DNA from 4 places in the Nitratireductor sp. StC3 genome. Region 3 is predicted to be linked to each of the others. Evidence: predicted binding sites of a transcription regulator. Region 3 holds the regulator's gene; each other region holds the start of a gene.

Region 1 (4,186 bases), on a different contig from region 3:
GCGGCGCGATCGCGATCGGCCATCCGATCGGCGCCTCGGGCGCGCGCATCTTCAACACGCTGGTGCACGAGATGCAGCGGCGCGGTGCGAAGAAGGGCCTTGCCACCTTGTGCATCGGCGGCGGCATGGGGGTCGCCATGTGCGTGGAAGCGATGAACTGAGCAAACGGCAGAAAAGAGGGGGGCGGCGCGCGGGAGCGGCGGAAAAAGAGCGAAGCGGCTTCCGACCCCGCACTTCGCCAGCCGTCGTGAACCGTCAGCCTCTCCGCAGACAGGGAGGAGAACCAAATGGCCAGAACCGCGATCGTCACCGGGGGAACGCGCGGCATCGGGGCGGCAATCGCCGTCGCGCTCAAACAGGCGGGCTGCAACGTAGCGGCCAACTATGCCGGCAATGACGAGGCGGCGCAGGGCTTCAACGCCGAAACCGGCATTCCGGTCTACAAATGGTCCGTGGCCGATTACGACGCCTGCGCCGGCGGCATCGCCCAGGTCGAAGCCGATCTCGGACCGGTCGATATTCTGGTCAACAATGCCGGCATCACCCGCGACGCCCCCTTTCACAAGATGACCAGGGAACAGTGGACCGACGTCATCAACACCAATCTCAACGGCGTCTTCAACATGACCCATCCGGTCTGGAATGGCATGCGCGAGCGCAAGTTCGGCCGGGTCATCACCATCTCCTCCATCAACGGTCAGAAGGGACAGTTTGCCCAGGCCAACTATTCCGCGTCGAAGGCCGGCGATCTCGGCTTCACCAAGGCGCTGGCCCAGGAGGGCGCGCGCAACGGCATCACCGTCAACGCGATCTGCCCGGGCTATATCGGAACCGACATGGTCATGGCCGTGCCGGAGAAAGTGCGCGAGGCGATCATCGCCCAGATTCCGGTCGGCCGTCTCGGCGAAGCGGACGAGATCGCGCGCTGCGTGGTCTTTCTCGCCTCCGACGACGCCGGCTTCATCACCGGCTCGACGATCACGGCCAATGGCGGGCAATATTTCACCTGACGGATGAAATCCGGCGCGGCCGCGGCGCCTTCACAAGAGCCGCTTGATGGCCTTGCGGGTGCGCCGATCGAAGGCGGCTTGGCTCGCGCGATGGGCCTTTTTGTGTCGTGCGATCACGGCTTGGGCCGCACGCCGCAACCTCCAGCAGTTCTCGGCCGGTTTGAGACGCGCGATCTGGCGCGCCATGCGCCGTGCATGGTGTTTGGCGATGCGCACATGTTGCATTTCATGCGCTGTGATCGCGCGCTCGAAACGGGCGGCGAGCCGCTTTACCGCCCGCGGCGCGTCCTTGGCTCCGTTCCAGCGCGGCAGGCGCAACACGATCCGCAAGCCGACCGTGGCCGTGTCGACGCGGCAGCCCTCGGCGATCGGCGCGAGCGTGTAGCGCGGATGAAAATCGATGAAACCGATACCGTAGGCCGACCCGGCGCGGGGTGCATTGCGCCGCACGGAGGCGAGCAGTTCGGCGCGGGAGCGGCCGCTGATGGCATAATAACGCCGGGTGATCTCGGTGCCCTCGTCGGCCCAGCCTTGACTCGGTAGCACTGCGCCCAAAAGCAAGGCCGCCGCCAACAGCCATCGCCGGATGCCAGATATTGCCGTTTCAAGACGATGCCCGCGCATTCCCGGTTCCACCCCGCATCCGCGCCGCAGCCTTTTGGCCGACAGGGTGTATCCTGCACCGGCCGCGCCCTGAGGCCAAGTCTCGCGGCTGCCGGTGGGTGTTGCCGACCACATATGCCGATTCACCATCTGGTGTCCCGCGCCCGGACGAACACCAGATAGGCGCATGGAACAAACCCTGAATCAGGCCGAGTCAGCGATTCGTCGCCGATTCGTTCCAGTCCCGTTCCAATTGCGGCGCCAGCCCGCCCGGCGGCGCTTGCCGATTGTGTTCGGGCGGGAAAGCTCCTATGTCTTCCTGGCGAAATCCGCCCTCACTTCGCCCTCAGCGCCTAGCGCCGGAACGATCAGACGGCGACAAAAGGGCATTGGCGCAAAGGGCCTGATTGCCATTCCATGAATATTCAGCCGAAACAGCAGGGGCCGCTGATTCTGTCCGGGCGCGACGTGACCGCGATTCTCGGGCCGACCAATACCGGCAAGACCCATCTCGCCATCGAACGCATGGTCGCGCACGAAACCGGCGTGATCGGCCTGCCGCTGCGGCTTCTGGCGCGCGAGGTCTACGGTCGGGTCGCCGACAAGGTGGGCGCCGACAATGTCGCGCTGATCACCGGCGAGGAGAAGATCCAGCCGCCGGGCGCTCGGTTTTCGGTCTGCACCGTGGAGGCGATGCCGCGCCAGACAGATGCCGCCTTCGTGGCGATTGACGAGGTCCAGCTCGCCGGCGACCTGGAGCGCGGCCACATCTTCACCGACCGTATCCTGCATCTGCGCGGCCGGCAGGAGACTTTGCTTCTCGGTGCGGCGACGATGCGCGGCATCCTGGAACGGCTGCTCAAGGGCCTGTCGGTCGTCACCCGGCCACGCATGTCGCATCTTGCCTATTCGGGCTCCAAGAAGATCACGCGCCTGCCGCCGCGCACGGCGATCGTCGCGTTCTCGGCCGACGAGGTCTACGCGATCGCCGAGCTGATCCGTCGTCAGCGCGGCGGTGCTGCCGTGGTGCTCGGCGCGCTCAGTCCGCGCACCCGCAATGCCCAGGTCGCGCTCTACCAGTCGGGCGACGTCGACTATCTGGTCGCCACCGATGCGATCGGCATGGGGCTGAATCTCGATGTCGACCACGTCGCGTTTGCGCAGAACCGCAAGTTCGACGGCTATCAGTACCGCCAGCTCACCGCCGCCGAACTCGGCCAGATCGCCGGCCGCGCCGGCCGGCACATGCGCGATGGCACGTTCGGGGTCACCGGCCAGGTCGATCCGTTCGACGACGAGCTCGTCGAAAAGATCGAAGCGCACGATTTCGAGCCGGTGCGGGTGCTGCAATGGCGCACGGCCGAATTCGACTTTGGCAGTCTGGACGCGTTGCGCCGGTCGATCGAAACCCCGGCGCCGGTCGAGGGGCTGACCCGGGCGCCGCCGGCGGTCGACCAGCAAGCGCTGGAGACGGTGATCCGCGACGCCGACATACGCGATCTGGCGACGACGCGGGAGCGGGTGGCGACCTTGTGGGATGTGTGCGCGCTGCCGGACTATCGACGGATCGCGCCGGCCCAGCACGCCGATCTGATCGGCGCCATCTATACCGACCTCGTGCGCCGCGGTCATGTCGACGAAAACTACATGGCCGAGCAGGTGCGTCGCGCCGACACCACCCAGGGCGAAATCGACGCGCTGTCGCAGCGCATCGCGCAGATCCGCACCTGGACCTTCGTCTCCCACCGTCCGGGCTGGCTTGCCGATCCGGCACACTGGCAGGAAAAAACGCGCGAGATCGAGGACCGGCTGTCCGATGCGTTACATGAGCGGTTGACGAAACGCTTCGTTGACCGCAGGACTTCCGTGCTCATGAAGCGGCTGAGAGAAAACACGATGCTTGACGCTGAAATCAATCCGTCCGGACAGGTCCTCGTGGAAGGACATCATGTCGGCGAATTGCAGGGGTTCCGCTTTACCGCCGACCAGTCGGCAGGCGGCGAGGATGCGCGCGCGGTGAAAACGGCCGCGCAAAAGGCGCTGGCGCAGGAGTTCGAGGCCCGAGCCGAGCGCTTCGCTGCGACCGGCAACGGCGACCTCGCGCTCGGGTCGGACGGTGTCGTGCGCTGGATCGGCGCGCCGGTGGCCACGCTGGTAGCGAGCGAGGACCTTCTGCGTCCGCGCGCGGTGCTGCTTGCCGACGAACAGGTGACCGGGCCGGCGCGCGACAAGGTCGCGGCGCGCATCGAGCGTTTCGTCGCCTTCCAGATCGACAGCCTGCTCAAGCCGCTGGCCGATCTGCGTGACGCCGAACAGCTTTCCGGCATCGCCCGCGGCATCGCTTTCCGGCTGGTGGAAAATCTCGGCATGATCGGTCGCCGCGAGGTGGCCGACGAAGTGCGCGGGCTCGATCAGGAGGCGCGCGGCGCGCTGCGGCGGCTCGGCGTGCGCTTCGGCGCCTACCACATCTTCGTTCCGGCGCTGCTGAAGCCCGGCCCGGCGGGACTGGTGACCTTGTTGTGGGCGCTGCAGAACGACGGCAAGGACAAGCCCGGTTTCGGCGATGTCGTTCA
Region 2 (4,186 bases), on a different contig from region 3:
TTTCGGTCATGACACCGTATCTCCCCGGCGCAGCGCTGCGCCGCGCAGAAAGGCCTCGGCCGTCATCGGCTTGCCGCCGGCGCGCTGCAGCTCGACCAGGCGGACCGCTCCAGTGCCGCAGGCAATCGTCAGCGCGTCGTCGAGCACGACACCGGGAGCGCCCGTTCCCTCGGCCGGCGCCGAACGCAGGATCTTCAGCCGCTCGGGCCTGTCGGCCAGGGGCGCCTCGCACCAGGCACCCGGAAACGGCGACAGGCCGCGAATGTGATTGTGGATCTCGGTCGCCGACCGCGTCCAGTCGATACGGGTTTCGCCCTTGTCGATCTTTTTGGCGTAGGTGACGCCTTCGGCCGGCTGCGGCGTCAGGGCAAGCCGGCCGGCCTCGAGCGCGGCCAAGGCCTCCACCATCAGCGTGGCGGATTCCCGCGCCAGAACGTCGTGCAGTTCGCCGGCCGTCATGTCCGGGCCAATCTCGACTTGCCTTTGCAAAGCGACGGGACCGGTATCGAGCCCCTCTTCCATCTTCATCACCATCATCGCGGTCTCGCTGTCGCCGGCCATGATCGCGCGCTGGATCGGCGCCGCGCCGCGCCAGCGCGGCAGGGCGGAGGCGTGGCCGTTGAAGCAGCCGAGCCGGGTGCCGTCGAGGATCGGTTTCGGCAGCAGCAGGCCGTAAGCCACCACGACGGCGGCGTCGGCGGCCAGGTCGCGAAAGGAAGCCTGCTCGTCGGCGCCCTTGAGCGAGGCCGGCGTGCGCACCTGAAGGCCGAGCTCCTCGGCGGCGCGGTGCACGGGCGACCGGGTCACCTCCAGCCCGCGACGTCCGGCCTTGCGCGGCGGCTGGGTGTAGACGGCCGCAATGTCGTGGCCGGCCGCGGCAACCGCGCGCAGCGTCGGCACGGAAAAATCGGGCGTGCCCATGAAAACGAGACGAAGCGGCATGTTGGACTACCCGTTGCAGGACCAAGGGACGCGCGCACCACCCCGCTTCAAACGGGTTGGCGCGGCAAGATCAAGCTGCCTACCCCGCCATCCGCGACGGCGGCTTGTCCCGAGCGATCTTTTTGAACTTCTTGACCACCATGTCGCGCTTCAGCCTGGACAGATGGTCGATGAACAGAACGCCGTTGAGATGGTCGATCTCGTGTTGAAGACAGGTCGCAAGCAGCCCGTCAGCATCGACCTGACGCTTGTTGCCGTCGATGTCGACATAGTCCACGGTCACCGCAGCCGGCCGCTCGACCTCGGCGTAATAGTCGGGAATCGACAAACAGCCTTCCTCGTAGACCGAGCGCTCGTCGACCGAGGCGACGATTTCGGGATTGATGAAGATCTGCGGCGCGCGCGGCTCGTCCTCCTTGGACAGGTCGATGACGAGCAGGCGCAGCGGCTCGCCGACCTGGATCGCCGCCAGGCCGATGCCCGGCGCCTCGTACATCGTCTCCAGCATGTCGTCGGCAAGCGCCCGGACAGTCTCGTCCACCCGCTCCACGGGCTTGGAAACCTGGCGCAGGACGGGATCGGGCAGGAAAACGAGCGGCTTGATCGACATGGTCTTCAGGTAATCGGTGGTCGTGTGAGCGTCAACTCCATCTTAGCCAATGTTCCTGTTTTGATCTTATGCGACGCAAACGAATCGACTAGGATGGCGGGATGGACCCGATCACGCCGCTCCTGTCCCAGCCACTGTTTCTGCTCGGCGAGGCCACGTTGACCGTCGCGCACGCGCTGCTGGCCGGCGCGGGATTGATCCTGGTCCTGATCGTTCTGCTGATCGTGGCGCTGATGCGTGCGGCGCGAACGCGGGCAAGAGCTGCGGCGGACGCGGCCGCGGCAGCCCGCGAGGCGGAGGCGCGCATGGCCGAGATCACGCGCGCGCAATCGGAAATGCAGGGCCGGATGGCGACCATCGCCGAGGTGTTCGGGTCCAGGCAGGGCGAACTCAACAAGGCGATCTCCGAACGGCTCGACACGATGACCGGCCGGCTCGGCCAGTCGATGAGCCAGCAGGCCCGCGCCACGCACGAAAGCCTGGCCAAGCTGCAGGAGCGGCTGGCCGTGATCGACACCGCCCAGGGCAATATCCAGTCTCTGGCCGGCCAGGTCGTGCAATTGCAGCAGATCCTGGCCAACAAGCAGACGCGCGGCGCGTTCGGCCAGTCGCGCATGGAGGCGATCGTGGCCGACGGACTGCCGTCGGGCGCCTATGAATTCCAGGCGACGCTGTCGAACGGCAACCGGCCGGACTGTCTGGTCAAGATGCCGAACGGCGCGCCGTCGCTGGTGATCGACGCCAAATTCCCGCTGGAATCGTGGAATGCGATCCGCGCGGCCGGAGAAACCGAAAGCCCGGAGGCCGAAAAACAGGCCGCGCAAGCCTTCCGCCGCGACATCGACGTGCATATCAAGGCGATTTCCGAACGCTATCTGATCCAGGGCGAGACCCAGGACACGGCCTTCATGTTCGTGCCGTCGGAATCGATCTTCGCCGAGATCCACGAAAATTTCGAGGCGCTGGTGCAGCGCGCCCACCGCGCTCGCATCGTGATCGTGTCGCCGTCGCTGCTGATGCTGTCGATCCAGGTCATCCAGGCGGTGCTGAAGGATGCGCGCATGCGCGAGCAGGCGCATCTGATCCAGGGCGAGGTGGCGCGGCTGATGCTGGATGTGGGGCGGCTCGACGAACGGGTGCGCAAACTGCAGACGCATTTCTCACAAGCCAATCGCGATCTCGACCTGATCCTGACCTCGACGGAGAAGGTGACCAGGCGCGGCGAGAAGATCGAGGCGCTGGAACTGGGCGCGGGCGACGGCGGGGCGGCGGAGGCCGACGGCAGCAGCCCGCCCAAGATGGCCGAATCCAAGACCGGCTCGCTGCGGCTGCGCGTGGTCGACGGCGACGATTGAACGCTTTTGCCGCGCTCGGCGCTTCAATCGCGGCCGGATTGCACGTAGACATGCGCCATGTCGAAGCGAATCGCCGGCCCCGAAATCGAACGCCTGATCCAGTTGCTGGCCAAGGTGCCCGGCCTCGGCCCGCGCTCGGCGCGGCGCGCCGCCCTTCACCTGATCAAGAAGAAGGAGCAGCTTCTGGAGCCGCTGGCGGCGGCCATGGCAGAGGCGGTCGACACGGTGCGCATCTGTTCGACCTGCGGCAATGTCGATACCAGCGACCCGTGCACGGTGTGCACCGACGCGCGCCGCGACCCGGCAACGCTGATCGTGGTCGAGGACGTCGCCGATCTTTGGGCACTGGAGCGCGCCGGCGCGATCAACGCGCGCTACCATGTGCTCGGCGGCACGCTGTCGCCGCTCGACGGCGTCGGCCCCGAGGATCTCAATATCAAGGCGCTGGTGGACCGCGTCGCGGGCGGCGAGATCGGCGAACTGATCCTGGCCGTCAACGCCACGGTGGAAGGCCAGACGACCGCGCACTACATCACCGACCAGCTGGACGGGCTCGGGGTCAAGGTGACGCGGCTTGCCCACGGCGTGCCGGTCGGCGGCGAGCTCGACTATCTCGACGAGGGAACGCTCGCGGCGGCGCTGAAGTCGAGAACCACATTTTGACGCATTGTTTGCCCAGGAAACCGACATGACACGCCTGCGCCGCCTTGCCATCCTCGCCGCCGCGCTGCTTCTGGCGACAGTGCCGGCGGGCGCGTCCTCGCTCGAAAAACAGTTCCGCGCCTGGCTCGACGCCGATCTGTGGCCGGCCGCCAAGGCCAACGGCGTGTCGCGCGCCACCTTCGAGGCCGCCTTTGCCGGCGTCTCGCCCAATCTCGACCTGCCCGATCTCGTCCTGCCCGGCAAGAAGGCGCCTGTGGCGCAGCATCAGGCCGAATTCCGCTCGCCGGCCGCCTATTTCAACGAAAACACCGTGCGCGGCGTCACCGCCGGCGGGCGGGCACGGCTCAAGCGGCATCGCGGCACGCTCGCGGCGATCGAAAAGCGCCACGGCGTGCCGGCCGGAATCATTCTTGCGATCTGGGGCCGCGAATCCGGCTTCGGCCGGGCAAAGATCCCGCACGACGCGTTCCAGGTTCTGGCCACCAAGGCGTTCCTGTCGACGCGCAAGGAGATGTTCCGCACCGAGGTGCTGGCCGCGCTCGTTCTGGCCGACCGCAACCAGATCAACCCGCGCAGCATGAAATCGTCCTGGGCCGGCGCGCTCGGCCAGCCGCAA
Region 3 (4,186 bases):
TGCACCGCAATCTTAGACCCTTCGTCAACGACCTTGTGGTGCGCGCGGCGGTGGCGGCGGTGGTGCTCGTCCTGGCTGCAATCGTTATGCATGTGGTCACGCGCGGTGCTGCGCTGGTGTCGTGGGACTTCCTCACCACCGCGCCGCGCGCGGCCGGGCGCGCCGGCGGCATCGCGCCGGTGCTTGTGTCGACGGCGGCGGTGACGGGGGTGGCGCTGGCGGCCGCCTTGCCGCTTGCGGTCGGGGCGGCGGTGTTTCTGGTCGAGGCGGTACGCCCGCACACCGTGGCCGCGCGCCTGACGCGGGGCTGCCTGGGCGTGCTGGCCGCCGTTCCCTCGATCGTCTTCGGTCTGGCCGGCAACATGATCTTCTGCGACTGGCTCGGCTTCGGCTTTTCCATTCTGGCCGGCGGGCTGACGCTCGCCCTGATGATCCTGCCGATCGCGGCCTGCGTGGCCGAAACCACCTTGCGCATGCACGGCGAAGACCGCAGGGCCGGCTACGCGCTCGGCCTGCCGCAGCGGCGGATCGTCTGGTCGATCATGCTGCCGGCCGCCGCACCGGGCATTTTCGCCGGGCTGGGGCTCGGTTTCGGGCGCGCGGTCGCCGAAAGCGCCGCCCTGATCTTCACCAGCGGCTACGTGGTGCGCATGCCGGATTCGGTTTTCGATTCGGGACGGACCCTGGCGGTCCATATTCTCGACCTGGCGATGAACGTTCCCGGTGGCGACGGCAATGCGTTCGCGACCGCCACCGTGCTCTTGGCGTCGGTCGCCGCCGTCGTCGCCCTGTTCACGGCTTTGGACAGCAAGCAAGGCAGGGATTTCGTATGAACGTGCAAGCCACAGGAACCCGAAAGCTCGACTTGTCGCCGGGCCGCGCCGAGGCGAGCCATATCCGCGTCGAAAACGTCACGGTCGCCTATGGCGCCATCAAGGCCCTGTCGGATGTCAGCCTGTCGATCCCGCCAGGGCGCATCACCGCGCTGATCGGCCCGTCCGGCTGCGGCAAAACCAGCCTGCTGACCTGCGTCAACCGGCTGATCGACCTGATCCCGGGTGCGAACGCGTCCGGCCGTATCCTTGTTCGCGATACCGACGTGCTGGCGCGGGGCGCCGATCTCCTGCGGTTGCGCAAGCGGGTCGGCATGGTGTTTCAGAAACCTAACCCGTTTCCGTTCTCCATCCGTCGCAATTTCGATATCGTGTTGAGTGAATTCGGCGTGCGCCGGCGGGCGGACCGGGACGCGCGCATCGACGAATGCCTGCGTGCCGTCGGCCTGCACGCGGAAATCGGCCACCGGCTCGACATGTCCGCCTGCGCGCTGTCCGGCGGCCAGCAGCAGCGTTTGTGCATTGCCAGGGCGCTGGCCACGCGGCCCGAAATCCTGCTTCTGGACGAACCGTGCAGCGCGCTCGACCCGATGTCGACGATGACGATCGAGCGCCTGCTGCTCAAACTCAAGGACAGCGTCACGCTGGTGATCGTCACGCATAATCTGTCTCAGGCACGACGGATCGCCGATCAGTGCGCGCTGTTTTGGACACGGCGCGGAACCGGCTACCTGCTCGAGCACGGCACGATGGCGGATTTGTCGGAGCGGCCGCAAAACCAGGTCACCGACGATTATCTCAACGGCCGGCTGGCGTAGGCCGGGCGCAAAACCCGCCGAGAGACCGGCGCTCGAAACGGGGACGCCGCGTTTCAACATCCGCGGCCTTCCCTTGTCGCGGGTATCGGTGCCTGCCCGAAGACCGGGCGCGGCATGCCGTCGGCGGCGTTGCCGGCATCGTTTTCGTCTTTCGGCGCTCGGACACTTGCGGAACAAGGTGAGAACAGATACAGTTTGTTCTGGTTTTGTTTGTCGATGATTCCACTGGGGCCGCCATGTTAACCCGAAAACAACACGAGCTGCTGCTTTTCATCCATCAACGGCTGAAGGAAACCGGCATTCCGCCCTCCTTCGACGAAATGAAGGAAGCGCTCGATCTCGCCTCCAAATCGGGCATTCATCGGCTGATCACGGCGCTGGAGGAGCGCGGTTTCATCCGCCGGTTGCCCAATCGCGCCCGTGCGCTGGAAGTGCTGCGCCTGCCCGAATCGATCTCTCCGGGGCTCGGGCGGCCGCGCAGCTTTTCGCCGAGCGTCATCGAGGGCAGTCTCGGCAAGCCCAAACCCAAGCCGGCCCCGCCCGTGTCGGCCAATGACGACGCTGGCGGCGGCGTGTCGGTGCCGGTCATGGGGCGGATCGCCGCCGGCGTGCCGATCGACGCCATCCAGCATCAAACGCATGCGATCGCCGTGCCGCCCGACATGCTGTCGGCCGGCGAGCACTACGCGCTCGAGGTGCGCGGCGATTCCATGATCGATGCCGGCATTCTCGACGGCGACACCGTCATCATTCGCAGCGCGGCGACAGCCAATCCCGGCGACATCGTCGTGGCGTTGGTGGAAGACGCCGAGGCGACCCTGAAACGGTTTCGGCGCAAGGGCGCCTCGATCGCGCTCGAAGCTGCCAACCCGGCCTACGAAACCCGCATCTACGGCCCCGACCAGGTCAAAGTCCAAGGGCGGCTGGTCGGCCTGATCCGCCGCTACTGACGTTTCCCGGTGTCGGTCGCGCCGGCGACCCAGGTCGGGCCGGTGTCGGCACATATGTAGTCTGGCCGCGGCTCGATCGGGCGCCGCTTTGTCGGCCGCCGATCTCGCCGCCACGGCGGATGGCTCAGCTTTTGTCGCCTTTCCCGCTTTTGCCGTTCTTGTTGTTCCTGCCTTTCTCGCCGCGCTTGTAAGGCGCGAGACCGCGGGCCTCGCGCGAGAATTTGCGGTGCGCGAACCATGGCCGTTCGTTCCGCGGCAGGGCGAAGCGCGCTTCGGCGCGCAACGGCCCCCCGCTCGCGCCGGCGCTTTCGGTTCCAACTTGCTTGAAGCGCACTTCGAGACTGCCGCGGCGGGCAAGGTCGCGCGCGGTCACGACAAGAACGTCTTTCGCCCGGCACGGATTGGCGGCGGTCGCGTCCGCGATCACGATCACGCTCGCCACGCCGCAAAACGGCGCGGCCGCGGCCCGGGTCTTGGCGTGCACCACCACGGCGCCGCGGGCATGGACGGCCTCGCAGGCCGCGGCGTCGCAGACGAAGCGCGTCTCCGCCTCGGGCTTGCCGTCGGCGCGGTCGCGCGGCTTGACGTAACCCGTGGCTGCCAGCGCCTTTTGCCAGATGCCGATGGTAAAACCGTTCGGTCGCGGGCGATTGACGGCGAATAGGCCGTCATCGCGCATCAAGGCGGCCAGCCGGGCGTCCTCGGAAACCAGCAGGTCGGGCGGCGTGCGCAAGCCGAAGGCCAGCGTTGCGGCCAGCGCCAGCGGCAGCGCCAGCCAGCGCAGGCCGGAGGTCGCGATGGTCGCGACGAGAAGCGCGGCGGTGAACAGGATCAGCGCCAGCGGCGGCATCGCCCCGACAGCGTCGATCGGGCTGTGATCGGCAACCCAGCGCGCCACAGCCACCATGATCGCGATCCCCTGCCCCATCACCGTCAGCGGCGGACCTTCCAGCCCCACCGGCATCAACACGCCTGCGGCGACGGCCGGCGGCATGATCAGCGTCGACACGACCGGCATGGCGGCGAGATTGGCAACCAGCCCGAGCGGGGCGACACGGTGGAAATGCCAGATCGCGTAGACCGTGGTCGCGCCGCCGGCGATCAGCGAGGTTGCCGCGATCCCCGTGGCGAAATAAGCCAGGCGGCGCCCGGCCGCGTTCAGCCCGCCCCGTGGCGGGGCGCGGCCGGCGCCCGTCCTTGCCGAAACCCGGTTCGACCAGGCCGTATAGGCCGCGATCAGCGCCGCCGTGGCGGCGAACGACATCTGGAAACTCGGCCCGACCACCTCGTGCGGGGCCAGCGCGGCGATGATCAGCGCCGCGATTGCCAGATTGCGCATGGTGATTGCGGCGCGGTCGAACAGCAGCGCCACCAGCATCACCGCGATCATGATGAACGAGCGCTGGGCGGCGACCGCGGCGCCGGAAATCGCCAGATAATAGGCGGCCGCGGCAAGCGCCAGCGCGGCGGCGTATTTTTTGACCGGCCGGCGCGAGGAAAAGCCCGACGCGAGCGCGAACAGCGCCCGCAGCGCCAGCATCACCGTGCCGGCGACGAGGGCCATGTGCAGGCCGGATATCGACAG
Region 4 (4,186 bases), on a different contig from region 3:
ATACGGGGGCAAGGAAAGGGAGCGCAGGTCATGGCGTTGACCGTCGGGCAGATTCTCACGTTGCCCGCAATGCAGAACGGATCGTTGCTGGCCGGCCGGAAAGGGCTCGACCGCGTCGTCGAAACCGCGACGGTGCTCGACGCACCCGACGCCGTGCGGTGGCTGCGCGGACAGGAACTGGCCCTGACCTCGACCTATCCGCTGCTTCAATTGCGCCACCGGCTCGACCGGTTCGTCCACGAGCTGGTCGAGCATGGCGCGTCGGGGCTCGGCCTCAAGCTGAACCGCTACATGAAGCGCGTGCCGCAAAAGATGATCGACAGCGCCGACGCGCTCGATTTTCCCATCATCGTGGTTCCCGAAGACGTTGCCTGGGTGGAGATCATCACGCCGGTGATGTCGAAGTTCTTCGAAGCCAAGGCCGGCAAGGTCGCGCAGCCCGAACTGCTCGGCGGCCGCTTCAGCCAGACGATGCTGGCGGATTCGGCCCTGCAGGATCTGCTCGGCGACCTCAACGCGCTGCTGGCCAACCCGGTGATGGTGATCAGTCCGATGGACGGCCTGGCGCTGAGCGCGCCGACCAATCCCGAGCCGGATATGCAGGACGCGCTGGCGCTTCTGGAGGAGGAGGGCTGGGCGAGCGAGACGATCGACGCCAAGAACGCGCTCACTCGCCGCACGGGGCGTCGCACGAGCATCGTCTTTACGCCTTACGAACAGGCGAACGGCATGACCGGCACGCTGGTCGTCGTGGAACGCAACCGCAGGCTGAGCGATAAGGAGCTGGACCATCTGAGCTACGCGAAAGTTCTGATATCGCTTAAAATTCGTCAGATCCGGGCCGACCAGAGCGTCATCTTCGAACGGCAGAACGAATTCGTCCTGTCGTTGATCGACCGCAGCACGGGCAGCCAGACCCGGGCGGCGCTGGCGGCGCGCTACAGCGCCATGGGCAAGCGCTTGCACGCGCGTTACATCGGCGTGGTGGTCGCCTTCCACGATATCGGGACCGACCGCTTTCGCGCGCTTTCCAACGCCTTGCGGGTGCATTTCTCCAAGCACAGCGAGACCATCACCGGTGTCATCCGCAACGATCGCGTCGTCATACTGGTTCCCGAGGACGACGAGCGGCTGTGCCAGCCGGACGTCTTCAAGGAACAGATCGACACCAGACTGTTGAAGATCGGCGCGCAGGAAGTGGTCTGGTCGGCGGGTGTCAGCCAGGTCACCGCGGTGGAGCATTTCTACCGCGCCTACGAGCAGGCCGAACAGGCGCTCGAGCACGGCCGAAACACCAGCAAGGCCGGCGCGGTGCATCTTTACGACGAGACCGGGTTTTATCGGCTGTTTTCCAAAAGCGCGATGCAACCGGACGTGCATCGCTTCGTCCATGAGTGGCTGGGCATGCTGATCGATCACGACGAGACGCACCGGATCGACCTGATCGAGACGTTCCGGGTCTTCCTGGATTGCAACGGCAATTACCGCGAGACGGCGCGGCTGCTCAACATCCACCACAACACGGTGCGCTATCGGATCTCGCAGATCAACGAGATGACCGGTGAAAAGGCCCTGCAACCGAAAATGCGGCTGCACTATCACCTGGCGCTGAAATTGCTGCCTCTGGTCTCCTGAGCAGGCTGCGGGGTGGCCGCGTGTCGGTCGGCGTCGCCGGGTGCTCTTGTAAATGTTCTTGTTTTGTTTCAGGCTTGCGCAACGATCGAATGGGGCGAGCCGGCGCGTGCGGCTTGAAAGCGGAAGCGGGCGGGTGTGGAGGCAAGGCCCGTGCCGTGCGTTCCCGAACAAACCCTTCCCATTCAGGGCGTATTCGATTTCGTTCGGGATTTTCCCGTCAGGCCGAAACGGCCGGAGCGGCTGTTTTTCGCGATCTTTCCGGATCCGCAGTCGGCTGCACAGGCTTGGCGCCTGGCGGATCGACTCGTCGCCGAAAACCGGCTGCGGCAAGACCGGCTCGGCGCGCAGCGTCTGCACATTTCCCTGCATCATGTCGGCGATTATGGGCGCTTGCGCGAGAAATTCGTCTATGCCGCGCGCCAGGCGGGAAACGCCGTCGCGATGCCGCCGTTCGAGGTGAGCCTGCGTTTCGCCGCCACCTTCGAGGCTCCACGTCGTCGGCCGCTCGTTCTGCTTGGCGACGATCCTCCGCTGTTTGCGCTTTATGAGCGGCTCGGGGATGCCATGCGGGCAAACGGCTTGCGGGCGGGGCGCCAATTCGTTCCGCATATGACGCTGTCCTATGGCCACGCAGCGGTCGCCAGGCGCGCGATCGCGCCGGTCCGGTTTTGGGTGCGCGGCTTCGCGCTCGTTCACAGTAAGCTATGGCTTACGCAATATACGGTGCTGGCGCGTTGGAACCTGTGCGGTTGACACGGTTGCGGCCCGGACCCGGTGATTCTCCACAGGGATGACATTTTGACGCAGGTCTAATTGCCGCGCCGCGATGCCGATGAGTTCGTCATTGCCAATCAATCACTTGACGTAACGTCATCGTGTCCGTTCCGCCGGGAAGCGGTGCCGCGCGGGACCGGTTACGTGCGCGCGACCGGCGATGGTGTGGCGTCGCCGCGGAACATCAGGTTATGGTGAGGCGACATCCGGTTTCGGCGCGTCAACGCCGACGGGATGCCGGGAGGAACGGAGAATGGCGGTTGCGCTGGTACTCGTTCTTATTGTCGCCGGCTCGGTCCTGTTTCACATTCTGAGCCCGTGGTGGTGGACCCCGATTGCCTCGAATTGGGGGTATATCGACACCACGCTCGTCATCACGTTCTGGATCACCGGCGTGGTCTTTGCGGCCGTGGTGCTGTTCATGGCCTATTGCGTGTTCCGGTTCCGCCACAAGGAAGGACGCAAGGCGGAGTACGAGCCCGAAAGCAGGAAGCTGGAGACCTGGCTGACGGTCGCCACGGCCCTGGGCGTGGCGGTGATGCTCGCGCCCGGCCTGTTCGTCTGGTACCAGTTCGTCACCGTGCCCGACGACGCTGCCGAGGTCGAGGTCGTCGGCCAGCAATGGCAGTGGAGTTTCCGCCTGCCGGGTGCCGACGGCAAGCTCGGCACGTCGAACAGCCGCCTCGTCTCCTTCGACAATCCGCTGGGCGTCAATCCCGACGACCCGAACGGCCAGGACGATGTCGTAGTCGAGGCCGGCGATCTGCACCTGCCAATCGGCAAGCCGGTCAAGATGCTCTTGCGCTCGATCGACGTGCTGCACGATTTCTACGTGCCGGAATTCCGCGCCAAGATGGACATGGTGCCGGGTACGGTCACCTATTTCTGGTTCACGCCGACCCGCACGGGAACGTTCGACGTGCTGTGCGCGGAGCTGTGCGGCACCGGGCACGGCTATATGCGCGGCACCGTCATCATCGACACGCAGGAAGATTACCAGGTCTGGCTGCAGGAGCAGTCGACTTTCGCGCAGCTGACGGCGCCAGAACAGGTCAGCGTCGCCGGAGATGCACGGCGATGAGCGGGGAGGCGACCGCATAGCAGCGCGCGGCGATCCCGCCGGAAGCGGGCGCCGCACCGACGGGAGGTGGATGAATGGTCGAGGTCACGCCGCATGCCAACAATGCCGTCCCGGCCGCGGAAGTCGCCGATGTCGAACTCTACCATCCGAAAAGCTGGTGGACGACCTATGTATTCTCGCAGGACGCCAAGGTCATCGCCATTCAGTATTCCGGCACCGCGATCGCGATCGGCATGGTCGCGCTGGTCTTGTCGTGGCTGATGCGCCTGCAGCTCGGCTTTCCCGGCACGTTCGATTTCATCACCCCGGAAGCCTATTACCAGTTCATCACCATGCACGGCATGATCATGGTGATCTATCTTTTGACGGCGCTGTTTCTCGGCGGGTTCGGCAATTACCTGATCCCGCTGATGGTCGGCGCGCGCGACATGGTGTTTCCCTACGCCAACATGCTGTCTTACTGGATTTACCTGCTGGCCGTGCTGGTCCTGATCGCGAGTTTCTTTGCGCCGGGCGGGCCGACAGGCGCCGGCTGGACGCTCTATCCGCCGCAGGCGATCCTGTCGGGCACGCCGGGCGGCCAGGCCTGGGGTATCATCCTGATGCTGGTCTCGCTGATCCTGTTCATCATCGGCTTCACCATGGGCGGGCTCAACTATGTCGTCACCGTGCTGCAGGGCCGCGCGCGCGGCATGA

The links. Region 3 encodes LexA, which represses DNA repair genes until DNA is damaged. Its sites were predicted from a motif close to TGTTCNNNNTGTGTTCNG; they were not measured.
Region 1: a site for LexA is predicted at 1,848-1,865, ahead of C7T96_RS05745 (helicase-related protein). Genes of this name have one in related genera too.
Region 2: a site for LexA is predicted at 1,603-1,620, ahead of rmuC (DNA recombination protein RmuC). Genes of this name have one in related genera too.
Region 4: a site for LexA is predicted at 1,689-1,706, ahead of C7T96_RS14860 (2'-5' RNA ligase family protein). Genes of this name have one in related genera too.

What each region holds. Positions count from the first base shown of each region.
Region 1 covers NZ_PYBP01000002.1:258,443-262,628, reverse strand. Annotated here, with positions in the region: gene C7T96_RS05760 (acetyl-CoA C-acetyltransferase) at 1-161, shown strand, start outside; gene phbB (acetoacetyl-CoA reductase) at 288-1,010, shown strand; gene C7T96_RS05750 (DUF922 domain-containing protein) at 1,041-1,556, opposite strand; gene C7T96_RS05745 (helicase-related protein) at 2,031-4,186, shown strand, end outside.
Region 2 covers NZ_PYBP01000010.1:22,108-26,293, reverse strand. Annotated here, with positions in the region: gene C7T96_RS18410 (N-acetyltransferase) at 1-10, opposite strand, end outside; gene fmt (methionyl-tRNA formyltransferase) at 7-942, opposite strand; gene def (peptide deformylase) at 1,022-1,552, opposite strand; gene rmuC (DNA recombination protein RmuC) at 1,654-2,907, shown strand; gene recR (recombination mediator RecR) at 2,965-3,570, shown strand; gene C7T96_RS18385 (lytic murein transglycosylase) at 3,596-4,186, shown strand, end outside.
Region 3 covers NZ_PYBP01000001.1:298,158-302,343, forward strand. Annotated here, with positions in the region: gene C7T96_RS01485 (ABC transporter permease subunit) at 1-833, shown strand, start outside; gene pstC (phosphate ABC transporter permease subunit PstC) at 1-16, shown strand, start outside; gene C7T96_RS01490 (phosphate ABC transporter ATP-binding protein) at 830-1,651, shown strand; gene lexA (transcriptional repressor LexA) at 1,888-2,601, shown strand; gene C7T96_RS01500 (ComEC/Rec2 family competence protein) at 2,726-4,186, opposite strand, start outside.
Region 4 covers NZ_PYBP01000006.1:196,852-201,037, reverse strand. Annotated here, with positions in the region: gene C7T96_RS14865 (PucR family transcriptional regulator) at 31-1,635, shown strand; gene C7T96_RS14860 (2'-5' RNA ligase family protein) at 1,771-2,388, shown strand; gene coxB (cytochrome c oxidase subunit II) at 2,663-3,490, shown strand; gene C7T96_RS14850 (cytochrome c oxidase subunit I) at 3,565-4,186, shown strand, end outside.